DNA from 2 places in the Peribacillus sp. P4_B1 genome. Region 1 is predicted to be linked to the other one. Evidence: riboswitches for the same ligand, from Rfam matches in the RefSeq annotation. Region 1 holds a riboswitch; the other holds the start of a gene.
The links. A riboswitch is a leader RNA that binds a small molecule or an ion and turns the genes downstream of it on or off. The one in region 1 is predicted to bind lysine.

Region 1 (15,876 bases):
TTGATTACATTATGTTGTTTCATGATGACAGCGTGCGGGGTGGAGAAGCAAATATTAGAAGATATTTTAATTGCTGAAGTCGTAGGTTATGATGATGCCGGAGACAAAAAAGTGAAAGGAACGGTCGCTGTCAGCGTTCCTCAGCCTGGGGAAGAAGCAAAACTAAGTAGAGAAGTATATGAAGCGACCTCCCATAATATAAAGACTGGCCGCCAGCAAGAAAATGCAAAAACACCATTCCCGATTGTCGGCGGGAGACTGACAGTCATTCTCTATGGTGAACAATTGGCAGGTAAGGGCTTGAATGATTATATTGATACATATAGGCGTGACCCAATGGTGGGAAGGGATTTATATTTAGCGATCGTTCATGGCAAAGCGGAGGATGTAGTTAAAATGGAGCCGAGGTTGATTAAAACTCCAGGAGTCCAAGTGAAAGAGCTGATCGAACAGAATATCAGGACTAATTTGCCTGATGTAGATTTGCATAGGTATTTATATGCGTGTCATGGTAAAGGAATCGATCCGGTCATGCCCCTATTGGAAACTGCAGGAGACCATATACGGGTAAAGGGTATCGCCCTGTTTAAAAGGGACAAGTATATCGGTAAATATATCCCTTATCAGGACGGATTTTTATTCAAAGTCCTTAGTGAAAATTTTAAGCTGGGGAGTTATGAAATCAAATGGAAGGAAAATGACTTTTCAGATATCAATAACGTGGAATCACGTGTCCATTATGATATCAGGAATGCAAATCAAGACCCCGAAGTCAGGATTGAAGTGAAATTAAAAGCGAGTCTGCTTGAGGTCCAAGGTTATGACTTGGGTAAATCAGTCGACCTGAATAAAATAGAGGCCAAAGCAGAACATGTCATTGGTGAAAAATTAGATGAAATGGTAACCATGTTTCAGGAAAACAACATAGATCCGATTGCACTCGGTGATATCGCTAAAAGTAAAACAAGAAATTTCAATCAGAAACATTGGGAGGAGGCCTATCCTCATATTCCAATCGAGGTGGATTTGGATATTGAAATGATTCAAACGGGAATAGTAGAATAAAAGAAGAATATTCTGAAGTTTCGCCCTTTATAATAGGGGTATTGGTGTAATTATATCAATGCGGCTAAAGAGGGGGGAAAGGCATGGACAAAGCATGGTGGAAAGAGGCAGTTGTATATCAAGTGTATCCAAGGAGTTTCATGGATAGTGATGGAGATGGGGTAGGGGATTTAAACGGGATCTTTATGAAACTTGATTATTTACAGGAGCTGGGTGTGAACGTGATATGGCTATCCCCTGTTTATCAATCTCCCAATGATGACAATGGGTACGATATCAGTGATTATCAATCAATCATGACTGAATTCGGGACCATGGCTGATTTTGACAGGTTGCTGAAGGCGTTGCATGAACGTGGAATGAAGATGATGATGGACCTGGTGGTCAACCATTCTTCAGATGAACATTCGTGGTTCAAGGAATCCCGATCCTCTATAGACAATCCAAAGCGTGATTATTATATTTGGAAACCTGGAAGGCATGGGAAAGAACCAAATAATTGGGAGTCCATTTTTAAAGGTTCGGCATGGGAATATGATGAAGGAACAGATGAATATTATTTACACTTATTCAGCAAGAAACAACCGGATTTAAACTGGGAGAACCCTAAGCTCCGTGAAGAAATCTACAGCATGATGACTTGGTGGCTGGATAAGGGTGTCGATGGTTTTCGGATGGATGTCATCAACTTCCTATCAAAAGATCAGAGCTATTCAGATGGATCCATTCAGCATGGGAAGCAGTTTGGTGATGGAAGCCCCTTTTTCTTGAATGGCCCGCGGATACATGAGTTTTTACAGGAAATCAATCAACGGGCACTTTCAGGATATGACGTGATTACCGTTGGGGAGATGCCGGGAGTCACCCCAGAGGAAGCGCAATTGTTCACAGGGAAAGATCGTGGTGAATTACATATGGTCTTTCAATTCGAACATATGGATTTGGGGGGCGGACCAGAAGGGAAATGGAGTAACGAAAAGTGGAACCTAAGCGATTTAAAACGAATTCTTTCCAAGTGGCAGACTGGTTTGGAGGAGGATGGCTGGAACAGTTTATATTGGAACAATCATGATCAGTCCCGGATTGTCTCAAGGTTTGGAAATGATGGAGAGTATCGTATTGAAAGCGCAAAGATGCTTGCCGCCTGTCTTCATATGCTTCAAGGTACACCTTATATATATCAAGGGGAAGAGCTGGGAATGACCAATGTTGCATTTGAAAGCATTGATGAATATCGGGATATTGAAACGTTGAATTCATATGACGAACTCGTCAATTCGCATGGCTGGTCAAAAGAGCGGATGATGTCAGCCATTCACGCCCGAAGCAGGGATAATGCGAGGACACCGGTTCAGTGGAATGACTCCCGGAACGCAGGATTCACGAAAGGGACTCCTTGGATTAAGGTCAATCCCAATTTTCCCGAGATTAATGCAGAAAAAGCCTACAATGATCCAAATTCCATTTTTCATTTTTATAAAAGGCTTATCCAATTACGCAAAAAACATGAAATTGTCGTTTATGGCCGTTTTGAACTTCTCTGTCCAGATGATGAACGAATATTTGCCTATACGAGAACGTTGGAAGATGAAAAGCTGTTAGTGCTATGCAACTTTAAGGAGGAGCATGCCGCATATTCTTTGCCTGAAGAGCTAAATTCATATTCTGCTACAAGGCTGATCGGTAATTATGAACAGGGGGAAAAAGGAATCTCGAGAATGCCTCTGCGTCCATATGAATGTCGTGTGTATCATTTGAAATGAAAAAGGACCTGGTTTTCTCCGTTGGAGAAGACCAGGTCCTTTTTAGTATTATTTTGATTTAAGGTCACATTCCTCAAGAGGAATGACTTTCGTTTTATGTTTAATTTTATAGCCGAACCATAGGACGAAAAATAGAATTAAGCCAATGTAGGAAACGAACATTGAATTCCAGTCGATCCCATTACTGCTGAAAGCTTGATAGCCTTGTCCGATGATAATGATAATACATAGGACAAGGGCGAATATTGGCCCGAATGGGAAGCCTTTGGCCCGGTATGGTAAAGCATTCATATCAAGGCCTTGAGCTGCGTAGGCTTTGCGGAATCGATAATGGGCGATCGCAATCCCGACCCAGGTGACGAATCCTGCCATGCCTGAAGCATTCAATAACCAAATATAAACGACACCATCTCCGAAAAATGATGCTAAGAATGCAACGCAGCCAACTAAAGAAGTCACGATAAGTGCATTCACGGGTACTCCTCTTTTATCTAACTTGCCAAGGAATTTAGGTGCTTTCCCATCACGTGCCAAGTCCCAGAGCATACGGGTTGAAGCGTACATGCCTGAGTTACCGGCGGAAAGTACGGATGATAAAATGATCGCGTTCATGATGGATGCAGCAAATGCAAGGCCAGCCCGTTCAAATACGAGCGTGAAGGGACTTACGGCAACATCTTCACTCAATAAACGTGAATCCGTAAACGGAATGATCATTCCAATTACGAAAATGGCAAGGATATAGAATAAGATGATGCGCCAGAAAACGGATCTGATCGCCTTAGGGATATTCTTTTCTGGATCTTCACTTTCACCAGCCGTCACTCCAAGCAATTCTGTTCCTTGGAATGAAAAGCCGGCAGCCATGAATACACCTAGAATCGTGAAGAACCCTCCATTAAAGGGACCTTCGCCCATTGTGAAATTGGAAAAACCAATAGGGTCTTTTCCACCCATGATTCCGAGAATGATCAGGACACCAGTGATCAAGAAAATGACGACTGTCACGACTTTGATCATGGCAAACCAGAATTCTGCTTCCCCAAAACCTTTAACGGACATGTAATTGATAAGAAACATAGTGATTAACGCAATAGCACTCCAGATGAAGGAGGGAGTATCAGGAAACCAGAACTTCATAATTAAGACAACGGCTGCTAATTCAGCGGCAATGGTGATTGCCCAGTTATACCAGTAGTTCCATCCGATCGCAAAACCGAAAGACGGATCGACGAATTTGGATGCATAGACACGGAACGAACCGGCCACTGGCATGAATGCTGCCATTTCTGCAAGACTTGTCATTAAGTAATAAACCATGATGCCGATGACCGCGTATGCCACCAAGGCACCGCCGGGTCCGGCTGAATGGATGGCACCGCCACTTGCTAAAAATAAACCTGTTCCAATCGTTCCACCTAATGAAATCATCATTAAGTGCCGCGCTTTCAGGCTCCTTTTTAATTCAGTGGGGCTTGATGCTGATTGTGAATTTGGCAATTGATGTTACACTCCTTTTTATTGGAAGGGAACGAAATATAAAAAAACAGCAGTCGAAAAAGATCGACGGCTGTTTATAATAAACCCGTTTATCCTTCCGAAGATAGCTCCCCACGCTTTTTTGAAAAAACGTGACAGTGATGTTCCTGTTCGGTGACACCGCCAGCGAGAATATACATGGAATATACCCTAACTTCGGCAACTTATCCTTTCAAACGGAGTCTTGAATTTTCCAGAATCTCGTCCGTTCTACTTTTATAAGCTGCAGCCTCTAACTCATCGGTAAATGAGGAAGTATTCAATTTTCTTAAATCGTAACGCCAGCTTGTAATTGGCCGTACGATGGTACTCATGAAAAATTATGCAATCGCAAATAGAATGCTAGTAACTGAGTAAACTTTACTATATCAAAATTATAAAATAACTTCTGGGATATCGCAATGATTATTTTATGTGGTTATTTTTCCCTAGTTCTCGAAAGATTGGAAGAGGAAACGATATATAAAAGTAAAGCCATTCTGATAACAATACCGTTATTAAACGGTCCTTCTTTTTATAAGGGCGTAGTCCAATTTTACATGTTGGACCGATTCGGGATTCTCAAATAGATCCACTGCCATTTTTCCAATCCATTCCAGAGGCAAGGAAATGGTCGTGATGTCCAGCATCTCACTCAGGCCATCATTATTGAAGCCCAGAATGGCCACCTCTTCAGGTACCCTCATACCCGATTTCTTAGCGGTGAGCATGAATCCAGCAGCCGTGTCATCATTAGTGATGATGATGGCTTCAGGTTTGTTTATCATCGAATGCCAATCCTCAAACAACTTTACACCGTCTTTGATGTGATAACTGCCTTCAAACAACCATTCTTTATTGTTTATAAGTTGATGTTTACTCATGATATCGTTAAAGGCCTTTGTTCGCAGAGAACTGTTCCTGCTCTTTTTACGGCCGAGGCTGTATCCAATTTTCTTATATCCTTTAGAAATCACGTATTCAAGGGCACAGGAGAATGCTGCATAATGATCAATGCTGATGGATGAGAATTCAGCCTGGGCTGTATCCTCACATAAGATAATAGGTCCGTATTTTTGATAATCCAAGAGGATTTTCATTTCCGAAATTCTTGAACAAACGATAATGCCATCGAGTTGCTTCATTTGCAGCATATTCAAAGCCTGGATTTCTTTCTCTCTTTCATAATGGGTTTGAAAGATCACGATATGACACCCAATTGCATTTGCCTGTTTAGTAATTCCGTTAACGATTGCCCCGTAATATGGGTGATTGGTGAAGGGGATGATGATGCCGATAAGATTTGTTTTGCCTTTTGAAAGATGAATGGCGTTGATATTTCTCGAATAATTCAAGCGATCAATGGCTTGTAAAACGCTCTCTCTCTTATTAGGGCTTACATATGGATGATTATTCAATACACGAGATACTGTTGAGACAGATACACCAGCACATTGAGCAATTTCTTTAATGTTTGTCATGGGATCACCATTTTTTCTTTTTTTTATATTGTACCGTATGAAACCCATTTCAGAGCAAGAGAACAGAGCATGGCTGCTGAAGATTTCTTCAAATAAGGTCTTGTTCTGGTATGGGTTTCATCCTTTAAGATTGGTTTAAGTCTTAGAGGAGGAGGAGATCAGGATGTTCCAAACTTTAATCAGCCTGTTTGTACTTTGCGGAATCGAATTGGGATTGGCGTACTTGGCAGTTTCTTTAAAGCCGGAAAAATGATTGGCAATGCACATGGAATGCCAGATGCCCGTCGAGAAATCCGCGTTTACTCTTGAAATACACACGTTTACTCGTGAATTTCACGTCGTCCCATCATAAACATTAGAAAAAGCTCCCCTAGTTTATATTCACCATAAAAACTCTACAATATAAATTAACTTCATCATTACGTTTTATGTACTGAAGGAAAAGCACTCTCCATTTTAGTAGTTGGAATGTTCATCATACCTGCCGCAACGGCTTATCTGCTGACAGATCGGTTAAGTAGAATGATATTTTCAGTATAATGGTCGGGGTGTTAAATTAAGTCATCGGTTATAATTCAGCTGCCATTTTGGATGCCTCGATATCCGGTTGCATGGTTGGATTGGCCTTTCTCTTTTCCCCAAGCCATGGATTGGTCAGAAGTGTGCTGAAATTGGAGAAAATCAAAGGAGGCACATGCTTAAATTCCCCCTTTCTGCAGGCTCCATGCAGATAACTTCATGAAGCTTGTAAACTATTCTTCGATATAGTTGTGATTTTATTTGTTTAAAGTATAATGAATAAGTGTATTTAAAGATGTATCGCAGGAGCCTTTTTAAGGGAGAGTTAAGTATGGAAGAACAAAATAAATTTTCATCTCGAATAGATTTTTCTTTGGTCACAATATTGCTGTTATTATGCGTAGGAAGTTGCTTAGCAATCTATAGTGCCCAAACGACTGGACAGTACGCGGAAAACTTCTTAATCAAACAAATCTTTTGGTATATAGTGGGGATTGGAATCGTATTAGGGTTTATCACCCTTGATTCGGATCAACTGAAAAAAATTTCCTGGTATGCCTATGGATTCGGATTATTTTTGCTTTTATTGCTGATCCTAATGCCAGAAAGTGTAGTACCTAAAATAAATGGTGCAAGAAGCTGGTACAAAATTCCAGGAGTCGGTTCGATTCAGCCATCGGAATTCATGAAGGTTTTCCTGATCCTGGCATTAGCAAATCTTATATCAAACCATCATCTCAAAAACACGCTGAAAACGATTCAAACGGATATCTGGCTGCTTATTAAAATCGGTCTCGTTACAGGTGCCCCGCTAATGTTAATCATGCAACAGCCGGATTTAGGCACCGGGCTTGTCATCTTGTCAATCATGCTAGGAATGGTTTTCATATCAGGTATATCATGGAAGATTCTGCTGCCTATCATTTCGGGAGGAATCGCCGTGGCTTCCACGGTCCTATACTTCGTCCTTTGGAAGCCGGAGATCCTGGAAAAATACTTAGGGGTAAAAACCTATCAATTCGGCCGTATCTATTCTTGGCTTGATCCATATAATTATGCGAGCTCCGAGGGGTACCACTTAACCAGATCCTTACTGGCCATCGGCTCCGGCCAGACCACAGGTAAGGGGATAGGTGAGAGGGTAGTGTATCTCCCAGAGAGTCATTCGGATTTCATTTTCAGCATCATCGGTGAAGAATTCGGTTTCATCGGATCAAGCATCTTGATTTCCTTGTTTTTCCTATTGATTTACCACATAACAAAAACGGGAATGGACACGAAAAATAACTTCTATACATATATCTGTGTTGGCGTTATAAGCATGTTGACGTTTCACGTTTTTCAAAATATCGGCATGACGGTAGGCCTTTTACCGATTACGGGGATTCCACTTCCATTTATCAGTTATGGAGGAAGCTCGCTAATGGGGAACATGATGGCCATGGGCTTAATATTCAGCATTCGGTATCACTATAAGAAGTATATGTTTTCTACGGATATCTAAACATAAAGCCGGCCTCCCGTGGCCGGCTTTACTTGTGCAAAAAAAACAAAGGGAAGCAGAATCTCCCCCTGAATGTTTGCTTATTGAATGTTCGATCCAGGTGGGAACTGATTTTTATATCCGGAAAATTGTTGATACGATTGGCTTAGGCTCGGAGCCTGCGCCTTTTCTAAACTATACCAGCCTTTTTCGAACATAAGGTTATAGAGCTCACGCTGCATCTCCTGATTTTCTTTCGAAACGGAGAAAATGTCTTGGAATAATGCTTGGTTACTCATTTCATGCAAGGCAACGGAAAAGGAGTTACAAAAGTACTTTTCAGTTGTGAGCATATCATTTATAAAATCCCTGTCATTCATTTGAGGAGTCTTTGCTACAGGAGATTCTGGATTTTGGACTTTGTTTTCATTGGGCATCAAGAACCCTCCTTTACTGGTATTGTTGTTGAACCTGGTTTTGATCCGGATTCAAATGTTTCAAAATGGTATCGTAATGGCGTTGATGCATGAGTCCGCACCGATTTAACGCATCAATGATTTGTGGGTCCTTGCATTGAGTGGCAAAAAAATGTGCTTTTTTAATCGCATTCAGATTCCATGCAAGCATATCGGTTAAGTATAAGCTGTCTTTTACCGAAACCATTTCCGGTGGCTGTTTCATATAGCCGGTGGACTGCTGTTGGCTGTTAAACGAATTTTGCTGTTCCATCATTCTACCTCCTTCAGTGTTCTTTAAACGTATTTAAGTTCCCCTTCAAGAAATTTTTTTATTCTTGATTCTAAATTTCTGAAAATTGAATTAAATGGTAAAATAATCTTGTGCATCTATTTTCCGAAATGATTTGGAGGGGAATGCAGATGGAAAGAATATTGAGAAGTCTATTTCTTTTTTTATCAACGAACAAAAGCATGACAATGGCAGCGAAAAAATACGGATTACGGTTTGGGGCCTCGCGTTTCGTGGCAGGAGAAACATTGGATTTGGCCTCTGTTGTGATTGCAGACCTAAATAGGAAAGGGCTTGCTGTTACCATTGATTATTTAGGCGAATTCATAGAAGAGGAACAAGAAGCAAGGAAGATGGCAGATGAATGTATAGAAGCGATTCGCATGATTGGCAGAAATGAACTGGATTCACAGTTATCTCTGAAGCTAACCTCGATGGGCTTGGATGTATCCGAACGAGTCGCAATGAACAACATGCGGAGGATTTTAGCGGAAGCCAAAGCCCATAAGGTTTTCGTGACGCTTGACATGGAAGATTTTCCGCGCTGTCAGCCAACTTTGGATGTATTCAAAAACTTAAAGGCTGAATATAATGAATTGGGGACTGTCATCCAAGCATATCTGTATCGGACCGAAAAGGATATTGAGGAGCTGAATGAATACCATCCGAATCTAAGACTTGTTAAAGGAGCATATAAAGAATCAAGGGAAGTGGCTTTTTCCGAGAAAAAAGACGTCGATGAAAATTTCAAGAAAATTATCAAGAAGCATTTGCTGAATGGCAATTATACAGCCGTTGCCACACATGATGATAAAATCATTGATTATACGAGGGACTTGGTCAAAGGGGAGGGAATTCCCCAGGATCAATTTGAATTTCAAATGTTGTATGGCATACGTAATGAGAAGCAGCTTGAACTTGCTAAAGAAGGATATAAGGTTAGGGTGTATGTTCCTTATGGTACGGATTGGTATGGGTATTTCATGCGCCGCCTTGCGGAGAGACCGGCCAATATTGCTTTCGTTTTAAAAGGCCTTTTCAAGAAATAGAAAGCGAGAGCCGCCCCGGATAAGGGACGGCTGCTCTAATAGAAGGCTTTATTTTTTGAATTGATTGTTCTGGCTGTTCACTTTATTGATTCCATGTTGACGTTCACCGCCAGGTCCGGCATTGCCTTTTACGCTTGCTGCACTTACAGCTGCTTTAGAAGGATTATTTTTACTCTTCATTTTATAATTCACCTCCTGCCCGGTTATTTTTTACTGAACAGAGGAGAAATAACCAAAGTAATTTGGAGGAAAAAATATTTTTTTCCTGTTTAATCATTGCGGAATTTCCAAATTTATTCTATATTAATAATAAGAAAAAATATTCAAAATTTTTTGGATTAAAAATGAATGAGTATTCATTCAATATATTGCGTAAGGGGGATATAAACTTGGTTCGACAAATACGAAAGGCTGCTGTTCTAGGGTCAGGAGTTATGGGATCAGGGATTGCCGCACACCTTGCTAACATTGGCATTCCGACTTTATTATTGGATATTGTACCTCGTGAGCTCACAGAGGATGAAAAGAAAAAGGGTTTGACATTAGATAATGAACAAGTGCGTAACCGCATCAGCCAAACTGCGATTACTAAACTTTTAAAACAGAAACCAGCTCCGCTTTCTGCTAAGGGAAATATTGCATTGATCGAGGCAGGAAACCTGGAAGATGATATAAGTCGCTTAAAGGATGTCGATTGGGTCATTGAAGTGGTCGTTGAAAAACTTGAGGTTAAGCAAAGTGTATTTGCCCAGGTTGATCAGCATCGTAAACCAGGAAGCATCATTTCATCGAATACATCCGGAATCTCAATCGAAGCGATGGCAGAAGGCCGTTCGGAGGATTTTCAAAAGCACTTCCTGGGAACCCACTTCTTCAATCCACCGCGTTATCTTAAATTGTTGGAAATCATCCCTACTAAAGCTACTTCACCAGAAGTGCTCGAATACATGAAACGATTCGGAGAAGATGTACTGGGAAAAGGTGTCGTCGAAGCCAAGGATACGCCAAATTTCATCGCAAACCGCATTGGCACTTATGGTTTATTGGTCACTCTCCGGGAAATGCAAAAAGGCGGATACAGTGTCGGAGAAGTCGACTCGGTTACAGGACCGTTGATCGGAAGGGCAACTAGCGCGACTTTCCGGACACTTGATGTAGTTGGATTGGATACCTTTGCACATGTTGCCAAAAACGTATATGACCAGGTGGATGGGGAAGAAAAAGAAGTTTTCAAAATACCTGATTTCATGAATGAAATGCTTAAGAATGGGTGGCTTGGAAGCAAGTCAGGCCAAGGGTTTTTCCTGAAAAGGGGCAAGGAAATCCTTGAACTGAATCCCGGAACCCTTGAATATGCTGAACGAAAAAAATTAAAAACGCCTTCCATCGAAATGGCTAAACAGGCCAAGGGCTTGGAAAATAAACTGAAAGCGCTTGTTTATAGTGAAGACCGTGCTGGCCAATTGCTTTGGAACGTGCTGAATCCGGTGATTGTATATTCTGCCCAACTGCTTGGTGACATCGCGGATGACATAGTGGCAATCGACCAAGCGATGAAATGGGGCTTCGGCTGGTCCACTGGTCCTTTTGAAACCTGGGATGCGATAGGTGTAGAGAAATCGGTAGCCCGCATGGAAGCGGATGGCCTCACAGTTCCGCAATGGGTGAAGGATATGCTCGCCAAGGGCATCACTTCTTTCTATAAAGAAGAAAATGGCATTGTCCACTATTATGATAATGGTGAATATAAAGAGCTTATCGAAAATCCTAAAGTGATCAATCTTAAAGCAATCAAGAAGCAAAAAGGCGTAATCAAGAAAAACAGCGGTGCAAGCTTGATAGATATCGGCGATGGAGTGGCTCTTCTTGAATTCACTTCACCGAATAATGCAATCGGTCTGGATATCATGCAAATGATCAATGCGGCGGTCGACGAAGCGGAAGCGAATTTTAAAGGCCTGGTCATCGGTAACCAAGGCAAGAATTTCTGTGTTGGCGCTAATATTGCAATGATGTTGATGGAAGCGCAAGATGACAATATTCTCGAACTTGATATGGTCATCAGCCAATTCCAAAAGGCGATGCTTAAAATTAAGTACAGTGCGGTCCCGGTAGTGGTAGCCCCGTTTAATATGACACTTGGCGGTGGTGCTGAAGTATCCCTTCCGGCTGCGCGCATCCAGGCAACGACTGAAACGTATATGGGACTAGTGGAAGCTGGTGTAGGTTTGATCCCAGGCGGCGGCGGTACTAAAGAACTTTATGTGAAGACATTGAGGAATATGCCGAAGGGTGTCGACTTTGATTTACAGAAAGTGGCCAACAAAGTATTTGAAACGGTCGCCATGGCAAAAGTTTCAACCTCTGCTGAGGAAGCACGCGGGGATAATTTCCTTAATTCAACTGATGGAATAAGCGTGAATGCGGATCATCAACTATATGATGCGAAGCAGGCAGTCATCTCCATGTATGAACAAGGTTATACTGCTCCAACCTGCACAAAGATTCCTGTAGTAGGTGAAACGGGTTATGCCACACTGCTATTGGGGGCGGAATCCATGCGCCTTTCAGGATTCTTATCCGATCATGACCTTGTCATAGCCAAAGAGCTTGCATACGTCTTGGCAGGGGGGAAACTCCCATTTGGCACGAAAGTGGATGAACAGTATATCTTGAACCTAGAAAAACAAGCGTTCCTAAAACTGATTTCAACTCCAAAATCACAAGCAAGGATGCAGCACATGCTTGTTAAAGGGAAACCACTCCGTAACTGATAATAGATGAAGATATGGCCAAACGAAGGTTAATAGATTGATAGCTTAAAAATGAGTAAGGGGGATCCTCATGAAAGAAGCGGTAATAGTAGCTGGAGCAAGGACTCCGGTAGGAAGAGCGAAAAAAGGTTCTCTTGCTAATGTACGCCCGGATGATTTAGGGGCTCTTGTTGTAAAGGAAACGTTAAAGCGTGCAGGGAATTATGAAGGCACCATCGATGATCTGATTATCGGTTGTGCGATGCCTGAAGCTGAGCAAGGATTGAACATGGCGCGTAACATTGGAGCATTGGCAGGATTGCCTTATACAGTGCCAGCCATAACCATTAACCGTTACTGTTCAAGCGGATTACAAAGTATCGCTTATGGAGCGGAGAGAATCATGCTTGGCCAAAGTGATACAGTCATTGCAGGCGGAGCGGAATCCATGAGCCTTCTGCCGATGATGGGCCATGTAACACGTCCGAACGCGCAACTTGCGGAAAAAGCCCCGGAATATTATATGGGTATGGGTCATACTGCTGAAGCCGTTGCAAAAAAGTACGAAATTTCCCGAGCCGATCAAGATGCATTTGCTGTACAAAGTCATCAAAGGGCGGCTAAGGCCATTGCAGAAGGAAAGTTTTCGGATGAAATCGTGCCGGTTGACGTAACCCTCCGCTCAGTGGGGCCTGATCTTAAATTAAAGGAAAAGTCATTCACATTTGCGCAGGATGAGGGCGTTCGTCCAGGAACGACTGTTGAAGTGCTGAAAAAACTAAGACCTGCATTCTCTGTTACAGGATCCGTAACAGCAGGGAATTCATCACAAACGAGTGATGGAGCAGCCGCGGTCATGGTCATGGATGGGGAAAAGGCATCTTCATTAGGGATGAAACCGATTGGTAAGTTCCGCTCCTTTGCTGTAGCGGGGGTACCACCTGAAATTATGGGCATCGGACCGATTGCAGCCATTCCTAAAGCTTTAAAACTAGCAGGCCTTGAGTTATCCGATATTGGTTTATTTGAATTGAATGAAGCCTTCGCTTCCCAATCCATTCAAATCATTCGTGAGCTGGGATTGAATGAAGAGATTGTCAATGTGAATGGTGGAGCCATTGCCTTGGGCCATCCCCTAGGATGTTCAGGAGCAAAATTGACATTAAGCCTGCTTCATGAAATGAAGCGCAGAAACCAACAATTCGGAGTCGTGACAATGTGTATCGGCGGCGGAATGGGAGCTGCCGGAGTATTTGAATTATTAGCGTGACCCACCCTTTCCAGAAGCTGTCAACATGCTTCCGGCGGGTTTACTATCATTAACATTTAGGAGGAAATAACATGTCGAATCAAACTAAAGATAACCTCATTAAAGGCGGAGCCTTTTTAGTAGAGGATATTACGTATGATCAAGTGTTTACACCTGAAGATTATTCCGATGAGCATAAAATGATTGCCAAAACTTCTGAGGATTTCGTAGTGAATGAAATTCTGCCGCAGGTTGAACATTTAGAGAACCATGAATTTGACCGTTCTGTTAAATTACTGAAGCATGCAGGTGAAATCGGTTTACTTGGTGCTGACGTTCCTGAGGAATACAGCGGATTGGGTCTTGATAAAATCAGTTCGGCATTAATTACAGAAAAAATGGCACTTGCAGGCGGCTTCGGTATTACGCATGGTGCACACGTAGGTATCGGATCTTTGCCAATCGTATTATTCGGGAATGAAGAACAAAAGAAAAAATATCTCCCTTTACTGGCAACGGGAGAGAAAATTGCTGCGTATGCATTGACGGAGCCCAGCTCAGGTTCAGATGCCTTAGGAGCAAAAACGACAGCGAAATTGAATGCAGAAGGAACCCACTATATTTTAAATGGTGAAAAACAATGGATTACGAATGCAGGTTTTGCAGATGTCTTCTGTGTTTACGCTAAAATCGACGGCGAACAATTCTCTGCTTTCATTGTTGAGCGAGATTATAAAGGCGTATCAACTGGTGCTGAAGAGAAGAAAATGGGGATCAAAAGCTCATCTACACGTACATTAATCCTTGAAGACGTTCTTGTACCAGTCGAAAATCTTTTGGGTGTAGCAGGAAAAGGGCATGTCATTGCATTCAATATCCTGAATATTGGCCGGTATAAGTTAGGCGTGGGTGCTGTCGGCGGATCTAAACGTGCCCTTGAGATTACAGCTGCTTATACGAATCAACGCCAACAGTTCAAAACGAAAATTTCCGATTTTAACTTGACGAAAGAAAAACTTGCAACAATGGCGGCAAAAATTTATGCTGCTGAAAGCTCTGTTTACCGTACCGTTGGACTTTATGATCAAAGACAGAGCAAGTTGACGGATGAGCAAGTGAAAGATGGAAAATCAATGGCAGCTGCAATCGCTGAATATGCAATTGAGTGTTCAGTGAATAAATTCTTCGCCTCCGAAGTATTGGATTACGTTACGGATGAAGGCGTACAGCTTCATGGTGGTTATGGTTTCATGCAGGAGTATGAAATTGAAAAAGCATATCGTGATTCCCGTATTAACCGGATCTTTGAAGGTACAAATGAAATCAATCGATTGCTTGTTCCGGGAACTTTCCTGAAAAAAGCACTTAAAGGGGAATTGCCACTTCTTCAAAAGGCACAAAGCCTGCAAGAGGAATTAATGATGATGATGCCGGAAGAGCCTGGCGATGAGCCATTGGCACAAGAAAAAATGCTTGTTAGAAACGCTAAGAAAATCGGTATTTTGGCTAGTGGCCTTGCTGCCCAGAAATATGGGAAAAACCTTGATCAAGAACAAGAAATCCTCTCCAACATTGCTGATATAGCTTCCCTTGCCTATGCAGCTGAGTCCGTTGTGTTACGTACGGAAAAAGCAATTGCGTCTACGGGGCTGGAGAAGAACAAACAAAAAGTGCTTTATACGGAAATTTTCGTTCAGGAAGTTTTCAATGAAATAGAACAACATGCAAAGGAAACGTTAATTGCGGTGGAAACAGGCGACACTCTTCGCATCATGCTTGCTTCCCTTCGCAAGCTGACAAGACACACTCCAATCAATGTCATTGCGAAAAAACGTGAAGCTTCGGTAAAGGTAATCGAAACGGAAAAATATGCGCTATAAGCAATAAATCAGAATCTGTAAAGGGGATGCCCGTAAAGGCATTCCCTTTATTTCCTTTGATGAAATCTCATTGGGAATTCAAAGGATATTTCATTGTATTGCGTGGTGAAAACGGGTATTCTATTGATAGGTGGTGAAACGATGGGCTTAACATTATATTGGTACCCAAAATGCGGCACATGCCGTAATGCGAAAAAGTGGCTGGATAATCATGAACTGCAATATGAAGCAATCCATATAGCGGAAAACCCGCCTTCGCGAACTGAAATCGAACAATTATATAAAATCAGCAATTTAGAGTTGAAGAAGTTTTTCAATACTAGCGGTCAAAAATATCGGGAGCTGGGCTTAAAGGATAAGCTGAAAGAA
Region 2 (15,330 bases), on a different contig from region 1:
AATCGTGATTTTTATTATAACTTAGTATAATACTCATTGCAATACTAGTAATATAATATTTTGAGGTGGGTTAGAATTACGACTAACAAATACTCAAACCATTTGGCAAGCATTCCTATGAAACACCTATATAGGCTCAATGACATCATCGTTAGCCTGGCTAGTATATTACATCATTCAAGTATTAATCCAATACAATGACACTCGCACCCCTACTTTAGAAACAACTTTCTCTATTGATACAATAAAAAAACATCCACTATTTAAATGGATGCCTTCTTGCAATTATTTAACTTGTTCTGTAGCAATTCTTTTAAAATTTCATTCGCATTTTCTTCACTCTGGTCATTTGTTCCAAGTTCTCCTTGGAAAGCTTTAGACAAAAAAGATTGTTCAAGAAGTTCTAACTTCGATGCTATCTTAACAAATCCACCGCACGGGACAAAAAGAACGTGTCTCTCGTGATGACTTAACATTTGAGCCATCAAATCAACAGTTAAATTTCACCAACTACCATTTATTTCAAGAATGACGAACTTTGGCTTTTAAGAACTGTTGATACTTCACAAAAGTGTTTGTATACTGACTGACACATTACATAATCACTTATAGTACGGCTTCTATTACCACTCACCTTCATTTGCCTTGTAATAACGTCTAGAGCGTTTGAAATCAAGATGGAGTCACTTAGAATAGCAGGCTGTTCAGTCCTAGCTTTTGAAGCGGCAGAATTGGAAACGGGTAATTCCTCTAATAACCCTCTTACGTCTACTTTAACATCTAATAATCCTTTTCTTTTGGTCATACGAAAAAACCTCCTATATCGTTAGTAATGTAAGTCGATATACGGTGTAATTTCTTACATGACCGTTATACTGACCGTTTCACTAAACGATATAGAAGGTTGTCGTAGCGGGCTTTATAACCGCTTTGTTAGTGTCCCAGGAGAGATTCGAACTCCCGACCGACGCCTTAGAAGGGCGTTGCTCTATCCAGCTGAGCTACTGAGACGTTTATGATATAAGTTGCGGTAAAACTTATGTATTACCTTAACTGTTCCCTTAGGACACTTCTTATTATAGTAGGATATAAAAAGAAAGTCAACGGTTTTTCATAAAAAGTTTTTTCTTTTTTTCATGAACCAGGAAGCGGGGAAAAACGCTTCCTGGTTATTATACATGAAGTCATCCCATTTGATAAACATTTCTTAGTTCCTCAACGATTTTTCCTTCAAGGTCATAATAGGTGATTGCAAGTTGGTTTGTTCCCATTTCCAAAATGGCGTAGGTTTTCTCTTTTCGTCCCCGCGGCTGGCGTATGCTTCCCGGGTTGATGAAGAGCTTGCCGTCAATCAATTCGGAACCTGCAGCGTGGGAATGACCAAAACAAATAATATCCGCTTCAGCCTCTTCACTTTTATACGCTAAATTCATCAAGGTCATATTTATGTTATAGAGGTGTCCATGCGTAATGAAAAAACGCTTGCCTGAGATGTTCTCCACAATATCATCCGGATATGCCGAATCATAGTCGCAATTCCCGCCAACGGCCAAAAACTCCGACATGTAAGGATCATTTCTTTCCAACTCTGAATCACCGCAATGGATCATGGCAGCAACTTCTTGTTTATGACGGTCGATTATCATGCTGATTTCATGAGTTAAGCCATGACTGTCACTCATTATTAGCACTTTCATCGTCACATTCCTTCTTCCCTTTTTAGAAATAGATCAAGCCTTTCATCTAGCGCCCTCAATGCGTGGGCACGGTGGCTGATTTGGTTTTTTTCCTCTTTTGTCAATTCGGCGTTTGTTTTGCCCTGCTCTTTAACAAAAAAGATTGGATCATAACCAAATCCATTCGTTCCTGAAGGCTGTTCGGTAATCAAGCCCTCCATCGTCCCCGATACAGTAATCGTTTCCTGGTAGGGCGACGCAAGTGCCAAGGCGCAATAAAATCTCGCCGTTCTTTCCTCTTCCGGCACGCCTTCCAGTTCCCTAAGGACTTTTTCCGTGTTCGCTTCATCACTCTTGGACTCTCCAGCATAGCGCGCAGAATATACGCCCGGACGGCCATCCAATGCATCTACAATCAATCCGGAATCATCCGCAATGACAAAGTGGCCTAGCCGATGGGCGATGGCCTCTGCTTTCAGGATCGCATTTTCTTCAAAAGTTGTACCTGTTTCCTCCACATCCGGTGCATCCGGTACATCAAGAAGCGTTTTGACTTCATACCCTTTAGCAGAGAACAAGCTTTCAAATTCCTTTGCTTTCCCTTTATTTTTCGTTGCAATGATTACTGACTTCATTTTTCATTTCACCCTTTTTGTATTTTTCGGCTATGGATTCAAGAGCTTTTCTAGCAAGGCTCTTTTTGAGCTTAGAAAGAAATAGCTGTAACTCGTTATATGTAAAAGCCGTTTTTTCTCCAGTTCCCTGCGATTGAATGAATTCACCGCTGCCTGTCATGATGAGATTCATATCACAAGGGCCGCTGAATCTTCCAGATAATTTCAGTCTACCACAACTCCCGCTTCTGCAATAACCCCGAAAATTGCAGAAGCCAGAAATTTTCAGCTGAAATACTGCCAGTTCTCCTGCAATTTTTAAAACAAGCAGCCAAAGCGACGAAGGCTTCTTTAATGGTACCTGTCCTAGTGCCGCCACCTGCGTGAATTACACAATCAATTTAGGTCGATCGAACACCGGGCGCTTTCGCATGACTGTTAAAAAAGAGAGATTTAAACAGAAGAAGATTAACCTGCATTTTCAAGCTTCAATTTCAATGTTAAAACTTAGATTCTGTCTAGAACTTCGGAATACCTTTAAAAAAATCATAAAGTTTCAGGAAGGAAGATCATTGAAGCTCTTTAGCACTCGGGGATGCAGCAGAGAATTAAGCACAAATCTGTTTAGCCCGGAAGTGTCCATTTTTCAAAAGAATTAGTCCGGCCATATAGAATTTGGAGGAAAATTTAATAGTCATAAGGAAATCTAACGTTGTAATTTTTCACTTATGTTAAAGATTCCCCCTAATGAATTACATTATTACAAGGTATTTTTTTCTTTTAAAATTTTATTTATGTAAAAACTTTTTAACGAAGAGAGAATGTTTGGTGGAAATACCTTTCAACCTAAACAATGGTTAATTGGATTTTTCTATGAACATTTAAGCAAGGGGCTAAGCATGCAAAAAGAATGTAACCATTAGACTATTGTTATTGGTGATAAAAAAGAATAAGAGGCAGCTGCTGGCTGCCTCCTTGTGCTATATCCATATAAGATCGTTCTTTAAAAGCTACCTGTGTTGACTTTCTCTGGACGGACCACTGGTTCAGATAGTTTCTTACCTTCCTCATTAAGAATATCGGCGCTGCCCTGCACTTGTACTTCAACGCTTTCAATTCCTTTCTGTTCAGTTAAAGAAAGGACCAAAGCATCAAGGACTTCTTGTGACACCTTTTTCTCTTTAAAACTTCCAAGGATATTTTCATTGAAGTTGAGGCTGACCTTACCTTCTGCCACTTTAGGTTTGTCAAGTAAAGCTACATCACTCATGAACCCCGTTTGCAAGTTAGAACCCGAAGGACTCTTCGTTAACTCTTGGACGGCAGCTGTTACATTATCAGACACCGTTTCGCTGATCCGGCGTGTTACCGGAACATAATAGGAGTACTCCTCGTCACCGCCTACATAATAAACGGTCAGTGCTTTGGAATTCGAAATGTCGACCACGTCACTCGTATCGATATTGATTCCTGAAGATCTTGAGATATTCTCATCTATCGGTGTGCCATTGACCGGCATTTCGGAAATATCTTCCCCATTTATTCTCATTTGGATTTTATCGACCGAGTCGAATTGCGTCAGGGTCCATGTAATGGCTTGAAGGATTTTAAGTTCATCCTCTTTTTGATAGTTTTTGAACTCCGGCGAAAAGTCCGCTACAGCCACTCCATCTTTAATGTTTACGCTTATTTGGGTATCGGCAGGAATGACCGCCCTGAACCCATTCGGAAGTTTATCCGTGACTGGACCGTTATCGACAAGGTAATCAAGCGCCTGTTTGGCGACGGCTTCCGATTTAGGAAGTTCCAATGTCTGTGGAACCACATACCCACTTTTATCAATTAAATATAACTCTGTCTTCACTGTTTTCGATTCAACAGCACCAGCGCCTTTTTCTCCATCTGTTGCAGGCTTTTCTTCATCATTCTTTTCTTTTAATGAAGATTCATCATCGACTAATGAAATATCCTTTGGTGGATCAATTTCCTTTTTCTCTTCACCGCCAAATAATCCGCATCCCGAAAGCCAAAAAGAAGATGCCAGAATGGTCACAGCCATTGTTACTTTTGATTTATTGGACATAAAATCACTCCTAGGACAGTTTGTACTCCTATTTATACGAGCCCTAAGGGAAAATAGACCAATTATTTTCCGCTCTGATAATCGAGCTAGGCAATTTGCCCGTACTGCTGCATGTTTGTAAGCCTTCAACGGGATTTCGGGCCTTCTGCCAGTGGATGAATCTGTTAATATACCTTATTTCCCATAATCACCATATCCATTGTCCGCTTCACGAAAAAAAGACTTCCAAATGGAAGCCTTATAGGTGATCAATTTTAATTGTTTCGATTGTATCGGTATGAATACCGAGCCAGCTCGATGCGATAGAACCAAACATATCTCTTGAACCGGTAGTATAAAAGCGATGAACCGGACGGAGCTTGCTTTTATTGATTAATTTATAATAATCCAAAATGACACTTGCCTCACGGGCCGTCTCTTCCCCAGAGGAAATGACTTGTACTCCATCCCCCATATAGGAAGAGATTACAGGCCCCAGCAGTGGATAATGGGTACAGCCAAGAATCAATGTGTCGATCTTCGTTTTCTTCAGCGGGTTCAAGGTTTGTGCCACGACCCTATTGACGATACCCCCTTGAAACTCCCCGCTTTCCACGATTGGGACAAATTTCGGGCATGCTAAACTATCTACTTTCACATCGGAATTGATGGAAGCAAGTGCGTCGTCATAAGCTTTGCTTTTTACCGTGCCTTCCGTACCAATAACGCCAATATGCAAGGAATCAGAAACTTTCAATGCCGCCCTTGCCCCAGGATGGATGACACCCAATACAGGAATCGGAAGTATTGCCCTGATTTCATCCAGTACAGCTGCAGTCGCCGTATTGCAAGCGATGATCAGCATTTTTATATCCTTCTTCATCAGGAACCTCGTCATTTGCCATGTGAAGGTTTGGACATCTTTTTTGGTCCTCGGCCCATAAGGGCATCTTGCTGTATCACCTAAGTAAATTATATTTTCATTTGGAAGCTGGCGCATGACTTCTTTAGCTACTGTCAAGCCGCCTACCCCTGAATCAATGATGCCTATCGGTTGTTTCAAAAAACTCGCCTCATTTTTCTTTCATTTCTTGATGTAGTTTTGCTAAAATCCCTCGGAGGGACACGATGTCAGATTCGTTGAAATTGACTAATACGCCACTCAAGTACTGCTGCCGTTTATTAATCACTTCTTCGATAATCCGTTCCCCTTCGTCAAGAAGGTGAATACGAACCACACGCCGGTCCTTTTCATCTTTGACACGCTTAACAAGCTGATGTTTCTCCATGCGGTCAATCAGATCCGTCGTTGTGCTGAAGGCGAGAAACATCTTCGTGGACAATTCGCCAATCGTCATGTCGCCTGCTTCAAAAAGCCATTGCAAAGCCAGGAATTGAGGAATGGTAATTTTATAATCATTGAGAATTTCCCGTCCCCTTTGCTTAATCCATGACGATACATAGCGCAATTCCCTCTCAATATCGGCTACATAAGCAACCTGCTTCTCTTCATCCATACACACAGCTCCCCACCACTTCATGAAACTTATCATACTACCATTTTGGATGAAAGTGAAATGATTTTCAAGATTGATTGTCCGGAATCCATAATGAAACCCCCTTCATAAAAATAAGCAGCATCCAAAGAAGTCAAAACAACCAAATTGTTTTGGCCTTCCTTATATGCTGCCAACTAGACGGGAGAGAAATATTTATAAGTCTTTATTAAGAGTCAACACATTAAAGCTTAAGTTCCCCCATACGAAGGAGTTCTATGACTGCCTGCGAACGTCCTTTAACTCCAAGCTTCTGCATCGCATTCGAAATATGGTTTCGAACTGTTTTTTCGCTAATAAACAATTCACCTGCGATTTCTTTTGTTGTTTTGTCTTGTACTAGTAACTCAAATACTTCTTTTTCTCTTTTGGTGAGTAGTGGCTTATGAGTGAATTCGTTCTCCTTCAAGTAATGTTACCCTCCTTGCCTTCACCAGCATAAAACCCGGAGTGGGTGTCTATTTAGTCAAGATATAGTATGTTGGCCGGGGCAAGGGAGTGACTCTTTTACTTGTCTAAATCGAAATATTTTTAGGTATGTTCAAGCTCTGTATGCAACAACGACCGCTTCATCTCTTCTGTCCAAGGTATCGGCTTTCCGGTGGCTTTGGAGACCTGGACAATCGTTCCCCTGCCCGTGAAACAAATTGAACCATCGTGTTTGCTTCCCATATAATGTATATCTACAGAAGATTTTCCGATATGGTCAGCTTTCACATGAATTGTCAATTGATCATTGAAAAACACCTGCTTCAGGTAATCACATTGTAGATCTGCAACAACCGGCATCTCACCACCTTCAGCCGAGGTCCAATCCTTCATAAAACCCATGCTCTGGAAATATTCAATCCGCGCTTCTTCAAAATAAGTAAAAGGAATCGTGTTATTCAAGTGCCTAAACATATCCGTTTCCGAAAAGCGAACCTTAATCTCATGTTTAAAGGAAAAATCATTGATCCACTCGGTTATATTATCGATATATGATATTCTGTTCAACTTGTGCACTCCCTTTCGAATATGAATGACTATTCACTCATTTTATAAGAAAACAACGATAATGAAAAGGGTTTTCTATTGAAAGCTGTTTAATTTGATTATTGCTCACGTCACTAATCATAACGAGCATCCTTTGCAGGAGGCCGATGTCAATGGGTGTGGCCGATTTCCTCCTCCAATTCTCCATTCACACTTTGATCTTAGCTTTTTTCAGAGCGCTTGCAAAGCTATCATCTTTTATGGATTTGGCTACCGGTCCCTATCGTTCAAGTATTGAATTCACCCAAATGTAAAAACAAAGAAAAAAAAGAACCCATATCAAAATAGATACAGGTTCTTTCATTTTCATTTTTAAACTTCGTCGCTTCCAAAGAAGTTACGGAATTGTTGAATGGCAGTATCACGGTTCAATGCTGCAATCGAAGTCGTTAATGGAATTCCTTTAGGGCAAGACTGCACACAGTTTTGTGAGTTACCGCAGTTTGCAAGTCCTCCATCGGACATGATTGTATTTAAACGTTCCGCTTTATTCATTGCACCAGTTGGATGTGCGTTGAATAAACGAACTTGTGATAATGGTTGTGGTCCCATGAAGTCTGAATTGCTGTTCACGTTCGGACAGGCTTCCAAACAAACACCGCAAGTCATGCATTTAGACAATTCATATGCCCATTGACGTTTCTTTTCTGGCATACGCGGTCCTGGTCCAAGATTGTACGTTCCATCGATTGGAATCCATGCTTTTACCTTTTTCAATGAGTCGAACATACGGCTGCGATCGACTTGAAGGTCACGAACAACAGGGAAGGTACGCATTGGAGCAAGACGAACCGGCTGCTCCAATTGATCGATAAGAGCTGTACATGATTGTCTTGGTTTACCATTGATAACCATTGAACAAGCACCACATACTTCTTCAAGACAGTTCATATCCCATGCGATTGCTGTAGTGTGCTTGCCTTGTACAGTTACCGGATTACGACGAATTTCCATAAGAGCGGAAATTACATTCATATTCGGACGGTACGCTAATTCAAATTCCTCATCATAAGGAGCTGAATCCGGTGTATCTTGACGAGTGATTATAAAACGGACTGTTTTAGTCTCAGATTTAGTTTCAACCATTTTTTTGCTCCCCCTCTTTAATGTTTCGTAGTGTAATCACGTTTACGCGGTGCGATCAGTGATACATCAATATCTTCATAATGGAATTCAGGTGCTTGATCCAAGCCTTTGAATGTTGCCATTGTCGTTTTCATGAATTCATCATCATTACGTTCTGGGAAATCAGGTTTGTAATGTGCTCCGCGGCTTTCATCACGGTTTAACGCACCAATTGTGATTACACGAGCCAATTGCATCATGTTTTGCAGCTGTCTAGTGAATGCAGCTCCTTGGTTACTCCATTTTGCCGTGTCATTGATGTTAATTTTCTTGTAACGTTCCATCAACTCAAGAATCTTGTTATCCGTTTCTTTCAGCTTGTCATTGTAACGAACTACAGTAACATGCTGTGTCATCCACTCACCAAGTTCTTTGTGCAGGACGTAAGCATTTTCGTTACCATCAAGAGACATGACATCATTCCATTTTTCCTGTTGTTGTTTTTCGTAGCCTTCAAACAATGAAGCAGGAATGGATTCTGAAGTTTTATCAAGGCCTTCAATATATTTAACGGCATTCGGTCCAGCGACTGAACCACCAAAAATTGCAGAAAGAAGTGAGTTCGCACCAAGACGGTTACCGCCATGTTGAGAGTAGTCACACTCACCTGCAGCGAATAAACCTTTAATGTTAGTCATTTGGTCATAATCAACCCAAAGTCCGCCCATGGAATAGTGAACGGCAGGGAAAATTTTCATTGGAACTTTACGAGGGTCTTCACCCATGAATTTCTCGTAGATTTCAATGATTCCGCCAAGTTTAATATCAAGTAATTTAGGATCTTTATGAGATAGATCCAGGTAAACCATGTTTTCTCCATTAATACCAAGCTTCATGTTCATACATACGTCGAAAATTTCACGAGTCGCGATATCACGAGGTACTAGATTACCGTAAGCAGGGTATTTTTCTTCAAGGAAATACCAAGGTTTTCCGTCTTTATATGTCCAGATACGTCCACCTTCACCACGAGCGGATTCACTCATTAGACGAAGTTTGTCATCTCCAGGGATTGCTGTTGGGTGAATTTGAATGAACTCACCATTTGCATAATTTACACCTTGTTGATAAACGATGGAGGCTGCTGAGCCTGTATTGATCATTGAGTTAGTCGATTTACCGAAAATGATTCCAGGGCCGCCGCTCGCCATGATGACTGCGTCGCCAGGGAATGATTTGATTTCCATTGAAGTCAGGTTTTGAGCTACGATACCGCGTGCCGTTTGATCATCATCGATAACGGCTCCAAGGAATTCCCAGCCTTCATATTTCGTTACAAGGCCTTCAACTTCATAACGGCGAACCTGCTCGTCCAATGCGTAAAGTAATTGCTGACCAGTCGTTGCACCAGCGAATGCTGTACGGCTATGTTGAGTACCACCGAAACGACGGAAATCAAGAAGACCTTCAGGAGTACGGTTGAACATAACGCCCATACGGTCAAACATATGGATGATTGACGGTGCTGCATCGCACATCGCTTTAACCGGCGGTTGGTTAGCCAAGAAGTCTCCGCCATAAACTGTATCGTCAAAGTGGATAAATGGAGAATCCCCTTCACCTTTTGTATTTACTGCCCCATTGATTCCGCCTTGGGCACAAACTGAGTGAGAGCGTTTAACAGGTACTAAAGAAAATAAATCAACCTGTTGTCCCAGCTCTGCTGCTTTGATCGTAGCCATTAACCCAGCTAGACCTCCACCTACGATAATAATTTTACCTTTACCCAATTCTGTCACTCCCTTATTTCCATTAGCAAAGCTATGTTTTTCCTAACAATTATAAATGAACCCCATCTTCTTATACGAAAGCGAAAATTGCACTTACTCCAACATAAGAAAGAAGAACGAAAATGATCAAAGTAACGTAAGTCATGATTTTTTGTGATTTAGGTGAAATTGTCAGACCCCAGCTCACTGCAAATGACCATAATCCATTTGAGAAGTGGAAAATTGTCGAAATGACCCCAACTAAATAAAATGCAATCATAAATGGATTAGAGAAAATCTCTGCCATCATGTCAAAGTCAACCTCTGTACCCATAGCTACTTGGATCCTAGTTGACCATACATGCCAAACAAGGAAAATCAACGTAATGATTCCGCTTAGACGTTGTAAAAAGAACATCCAATTTCGGAAAAACCCAAATCTACCCAAATTATTTTTAGCCGTGAACGCGATATAAATCCCGTAAACAGCATGATAAATCAAAGGTAAGAAAATGATGAAGATTTCCAGGAAATAACGAAACGGTATGCTTTCTAAGAAATGTGCTGCTGAATTAAATGATTCCGGTCCCTTTGTTGCCATATAGTTGGTAACTAAATGCTCCAACAAGAACAGCCCGATCGGAATAACTCCAAGTAGTGAATGAAGTCTACGATTCCCAAACTCACGATTTTTTGCCACTAAGTGCCCCCCCTTAATTTGTGAAAAATCATGCAAAGATAAACTGGTGGCTACCTTTTATCTCCGCGTGAAAATAAAGTATAGAGTCAGAAAACTCCCCTATACTTCCGTTTACAATTATGTGACATGTCCATTTTACTCCTGACTTCTATGTGCGTCAAGAAAACGGATACAAGAATTCTCTTTTTCAGAATAGATTTTATTGGATTAAATTGTCTATTTTTTATTCATCAAGAAGATATTTTGGAGAAATTACTAATTAAACTATTAATATCTCGGTATAATTTATCATTTTTTCCCAATTGATATTTAAATAAATAAAAAACAGTATAATTTGCAAAAGAAAAACGTTTATAATAGATTAACAGAAAGAGGCGATAAACTATGAAAAAAAATATTGCTGCTGCGATAGAAGAAGAGATTCCAGCTGAGGAAATTCAAACTGAAGAATTCCAAGTTCCAGCTTTCGGATACGAATTAATCAGAGAAGTTCTATTGAACGATATTCTCGGAAAAGACTCTAATCAAATCCTCTATTGGGCAGGTAAACAGTTAGCACGTAAATTCCCATTAAATGGCGATCAAGAAGTTATTGAATTTTTCCAGAGCGCGGGATGGGGCACCCTGGAAATCATGAAGTATACGAAAAACCAGATGGAATTATCACTGACGGGTGAAATAATCAGCCGCCGTATGGATTTACATCCTGACTGTCACTTCCAACTTGAAGCCGGTTTCCTTGCCGAGCAGTTTACACTGCAAAAAAAGTTCCTAAGCGAATCAACGGAAGAAATCAAACGCCGCGCAAAAAAAGTGATATTCACCATTCAATGGGATCCCAGAGATCAAATCTAATGAGCCCTTAAAACAGACTTACCCTTTTTACCGGAAGTCTGTTTTTTATTGGACTCCTTACTCTCAAGCTAGCACATTTGCATGCTGCCCAAGTTTAAATGCTTCATGAAGAGATTCGACCGCCTTCACCATTTCCTTTTCATTGACGACAGTCGAGACTTTAATTTCAGATGTGCTGACCATTTTCACTTGGATGCCTGTATTGGCCATCACTTCAAACATCTCGGCAGCCACTCCTGGATTGGAAACCATACCAGATCCGACGATGGACACCTTGGCCAATCCGCCCTCCGTTTCGACTCGGTCGAATGACAATTGTTCCTTATTGTTTTCCAGTACGATCAAGGCCGCTTGCGTATCTTCACTTTTTGTGGAAAATGATAGATTGGTCGTATCCTCGGCTGTCATGCTTTGAATGATGATGTCCACATTAATCCGGTTTTTCGCAAGTGTCGTGAAAATTGTGGATAATGCACCAAGTGATTGGGGCAATCCATATATTGTGACCCTTGTAATACTGTCTTCAAAAGCAATGCCGCGTACAATTAAGTTTTCTTCCATAGTTGCTTCCTCCTCAATGATCGTTCCTGATTCTCTCTCCATGCTCGAACGGACTTCAAGCGGAATTTGATAATTTTTTGCATATTCTACAGCCCTTGGATGAAGGACGCCCGCCCCTAGGTTGGCAAGTTCCAGCATCTCATCATAAGAAATGGATTGGAGTTTACGCGCGGCTTTTATGTAGCGTGGATCCGTAGTGAAAACACCCGTTACATCCGTATAAATATCGCATCTATCCGCATTCAGCGCTGCAGCGATGGCAACTGCCGTCGTATCGGAACCGCCTCGTCCTAAGGTCGTGATTTCCCCATTTGCATCGTTCCCCTGGAAACCGGCAACGACCACAATTTTCTTCTCCTGGAGCTGAGCTTGAATCCTCGTGGCATCGATGTTTAAAATCCGGGCATTCCCATGAACGGATTCCGTTTGCATGCCAGCCTGCCAGCCAGTGTAAGAAATGGCTTCATGTCCCTCTTCAATCAATGCCATCGTTAACAGGGATATCGTGACCTGTTCCCCCGTAGTCAATAGCATATCCATTTCCCTCTTGCTCGGTGTTCCGGAAATATCCCGGGCCATGGAAACCAATTGATCCGTGGTTTTCCCCATAGCTGAAACAACGACGACTACCTCATTTCCATTCTTCACTTCCTCGATTACCCTATTGGCAACATTTTTTATTTTTTCTACGCTTCCGACGGATGTCCCGCCGAACTTTTGAACGATTAATGCCATCCTAATGCACCCTCTCTACCTTTTTAGGCAATAAAAAAAGCAATGAGAAATATCTCATTGCTGTGATCACATATCCAATACTGTAAACACAGTGAGATAGCTCTCCAGGGCATAAACCCTGACAATCCGCCATTTATTAAATGTCAGACCAGAAAAACAAGGTATGAGTCTTGTCTTCCTTCGGCGTCATCCCCTTTCAAAACCTTTCATGGAAGCTCATACTTCTCCAGGTTTTTACTCTTGAATTCCGCACCTCTATCAGCACTTTTAAGTTGTCTAGTTAAAAATTCCTTCTTATCATAGCATAGAGAATTGCCTGCAGCAAGATTATTCTTGTAATTTTCTAACGATTCCCTCTGCTACCCCTTTTGGCATGCCAGCTTCCATAATTTCCTCGGCCGTGGCCTCTTTGATTTTCTTCAATGACCCAAAATGCCTTAATAATTGCTTCCTCCGCTTTTCCCCGACTCCCGGAATATCATCAAGCTGGGAGTGAACGGCGTTTTTCCCGCGTAGCTGGCGATGAAACGTAATCGCGAACCGATGCACCTCATCCTGAATTCTTTGCAATAGATAAAATTCCTGGCTCCGTGAATCAAGAGGTACGAGTTCAAGCGGATTTCCAATCATTAATTGTGAAGTCCTATGCTTTTCATCCTTAATGAGACCTGAAAGTGGTATATCAAGGCCTAATTCATTCTCCAAAATATCCCTTACAGCTTCCACATGTCCCTTTCCTCCATCAATGATGATTAAGTCCGGAAGCGGCAGCCCTTCTTTCAATACTCGTGAATACCTTCTTCTGACCACTTCACGCATCGATTCATAATCATCAGGTCCCTGGACCGTTTTGATCTTATATTTACGGTACTCCCTTTTTTCCGGTTTCCCATCAATGAACACGACTAATGCGGAAACAGGGTCACTTCCCTGGATATTCGAGTTGTCGAAAGCTTCAATTCGATGCGGGGTGTAGATCCCTAATTGGTTCCCGAGGTTTTCCACCGCATTGATCGTTCTTTCTTCATCCCGTTCAATCAATGAAAATTTTTCCTGAAGGGCGATGGAGGCATTTTCATTCGCCAATTTAAGCATGTCTTTTTTCGATCCCCGTTTCGGGTGAATCGTTTTGACACCTAGCAGACCTTCGGCCATTTCAGCATCCACTGACTCAGGCAGCAGGATTTCCTTTGGTTTAAAGTGGTTGGTAATCTCGTAAAACTGACCGAGGAATGTAAGAAGCTCCTGTTCCGGTTCATCATAGACAGGAAAAAGTGAAACATCCCTTTCGATCAATTTACCCTGTCGGACAAAAAATACCTGAACGCACATCCAGCCTTTATCATAGGCAAACCCAAATACATCCCTGTCGATGAAATCGGTCGTCATCATTTTCTGCTTCTCCATCGTAATATCGATGTGGGCAATTTTGTCACGATACTCCTTGGCCCTCTCGAAATCGAGCTCCTCTGATGCCTCTAGCATTTTTTCAGTCAGCTCTTTTTTTATCTCAGTATGTCCGCCATTCAAAAACCGGTTGATATCATCCACCATTTTTTTATATTCCTGTTCCTCAACATCATATACACATGGGGCCAGACACTGGCCAAGGTGATAATAAAGACACACGCGATCCGGTAAGGTATTGCATTTTCTAAGGGGATAGATGCGATCGAGCAATTTTTTCGTTTCGTTGGCTGCAAAAGCATTCGGATATGGACCGAAATATTTCCCTTTATCTTTTTTGACTTTACGCGTAATAATTAGCCGTGGATGCCGTTCCGCCGTCAGCTTGATGAAAGGATACGTCTTATCATCCTTAAGCATGACATTATATTTTGGATCATGTTTTTTGATTAAGTTCAACTCTAAAATGAGAGCCTCGATATTGGAAGAGGTTACGATGTATTCGAAATCCTCTATCTCACTCACCAGCCGCAAGGTTTTTCCATCATGAGATCCCGTGAAATAAGAACGGACACGATTTTTCAACACTTTCGCTTTGCCTACATATATGATTGTTCCCTGACGATCTTTCATTAAATAACAACCAGGTTGATCGGGAAGAAGGGCAAGTTTATTCTTTATTTGTTGGTTCATGCATTCAGCCTCCTGTTCTCCCATTTTACAATTATTATATATCAAGATAGCGAAAAAAGCTTCAAGTCCGTAGACTTGAAGCTTTTTTTAGCTATCTTGCTATTACGCGTGTTTTGCAATAAGTTCAGCAAGTGCTTCTTTAGGTTGGAAACCAACCACTTTATCCACCACTTCACCGTCTTTAAGGACGATTAGTGTCGGGATGCTCATCACACCGAATTTCCCAGCTGTTTCTTGGTTTTCATCTACATCCACTTTTACGATTTTCGCTGTATCGCCAATTTCAGTATCAAGCTCTTGAAGAACAGGAGCGATCATTTTACAAGGTCCGCACCATGGAGCCCAAAAATCAACAAGAACTACACCTTCGTTAGTATCTGTAGTGAAAGTTTGGTCAGTTGCATTTACAATAGCCATATATATTTCCTCCTCAAATTTACTCCAATAACTAAAGACAGTATACCATCGTTGCTAGAATCGACGCCAATATTTTGCTTCAGTGGTAGGATGTCCAAAAAAAGAGTAAATATGCAGGCTCAAGCCTTGCCGAATAACACCAAAAAATGAAGGGTCCAGACATGTATCGGCTTTTGCCAAATGTC

Region 2: it holds a riboswitch for lysine, as region 1 does, so the genes downstream of both, AC1DVK_RS01900 (aspartate kinase) here and AC1DVK_RS12185 (amino acid permease) in region 1, are expected to answer to the same signal.

Annotation. Positions count from the first base shown of each region.
Region 1 is NZ_JBFUHM010000017.1:60,863-76,738, reverse strand. It holds gene AC1DVK_RS12195 (Ger(x)C family spore germination protein) at 1-1,065, shown strand, start outside; gene AC1DVK_RS12190 (glycoside hydrolase family 13 protein) at 1,149-2,828, shown strand; gene AC1DVK_RS12185 (amino acid permease) at 2,877-4,328, opposite strand; lysine riboswitch at 4,425-4,610, opposite strand; gene AC1DVK_RS12180 (LacI family DNA-binding transcriptional regulator) at 4,865-5,875, opposite strand; partial or broken gene AC1DVK_RS12175 (metal ABC transporter permease) at 6,278-6,561, shown strand; gene rodA (rod shape-determining protein RodA) at 6,678-7,850, shown strand; gene AC1DVK_RS12165 (spore coat protein) at 7,931-8,266, opposite strand; gene AC1DVK_RS12160 (hypothetical protein) at 8,280-8,558, opposite strand; gene AC1DVK_RS12155 (proline dehydrogenase family protein) at 8,708-9,625, shown strand; gene AC1DVK_RS12150 (YuzL family protein) at 9,674-9,805, opposite strand; gene AC1DVK_RS12145 (3-hydroxyacyl-CoA dehydrogenase/enoyl-CoA hydratase family protein) at 10,015-12,399, shown strand; gene AC1DVK_RS12140 (acetyl-CoA C-acetyltransferase) at 12,470-13,648, shown strand; gene AC1DVK_RS12135 (acyl-CoA dehydrogenase family protein) at 13,720-15,507, shown strand; gene AC1DVK_RS12130 (arsenate reductase family protein) at 15,649-15,876, shown strand, end outside.
Region 2 is NZ_JBFUHM010000002.1:87,173-102,502, reverse strand. It holds gene AC1DVK_RS01975 (hypothetical protein) at 518-805, opposite strand; tRNA gene AC1DVK_RS01970 (tRNA-Arg) at 938-1,011, opposite strand; gene AC1DVK_RS01965 (metallophosphoesterase family protein) at 1,185-1,697, opposite strand; gene AC1DVK_RS01960 (XTP/dITP diphosphatase) at 1,700-2,311, opposite strand; gene AC1DVK_RS01955 (hypothetical protein) at 2,280-2,483, opposite strand; gene AC1DVK_RS01950 (GerMN domain-containing protein) at 3,294-4,373, opposite strand; gene racE (glutamate racemase) at 4,612-5,415, opposite strand; gene AC1DVK_RS01940 (MarR family winged helix-turn-helix transcriptional regulator) at 5,426-5,869, opposite strand; gene AC1DVK_RS01935 (helix-turn-helix domain-containing protein) at 6,093-6,317, opposite strand; gene AC1DVK_RS01930 (acyl-CoA thioesterase) at 6,440-6,904, opposite strand; gene AC1DVK_RS01925 (hypothetical protein) at 7,057-7,197, shown strand; gene sdhB (succinate dehydrogenase iron-sulfur subunit) at 7,256-8,029, opposite strand; gene sdhA (succinate dehydrogenase flavoprotein subunit) at 8,047-9,798, opposite strand; gene AC1DVK_RS01910 (succinate dehydrogenase cytochrome b558 subunit) at 9,869-10,477, opposite strand; gene AC1DVK_RS01905 (YslB family protein) at 10,862-11,332, shown strand; gene AC1DVK_RS01900 (aspartate kinase) at 11,396-12,628, opposite strand; lysine riboswitch at 12,718-12,894, opposite strand; gene uvrC (excinuclease ABC subunit UvrC) at 12,956-14,728, opposite strand; gene trxA (thioredoxin) at 14,831-15,145, opposite strand.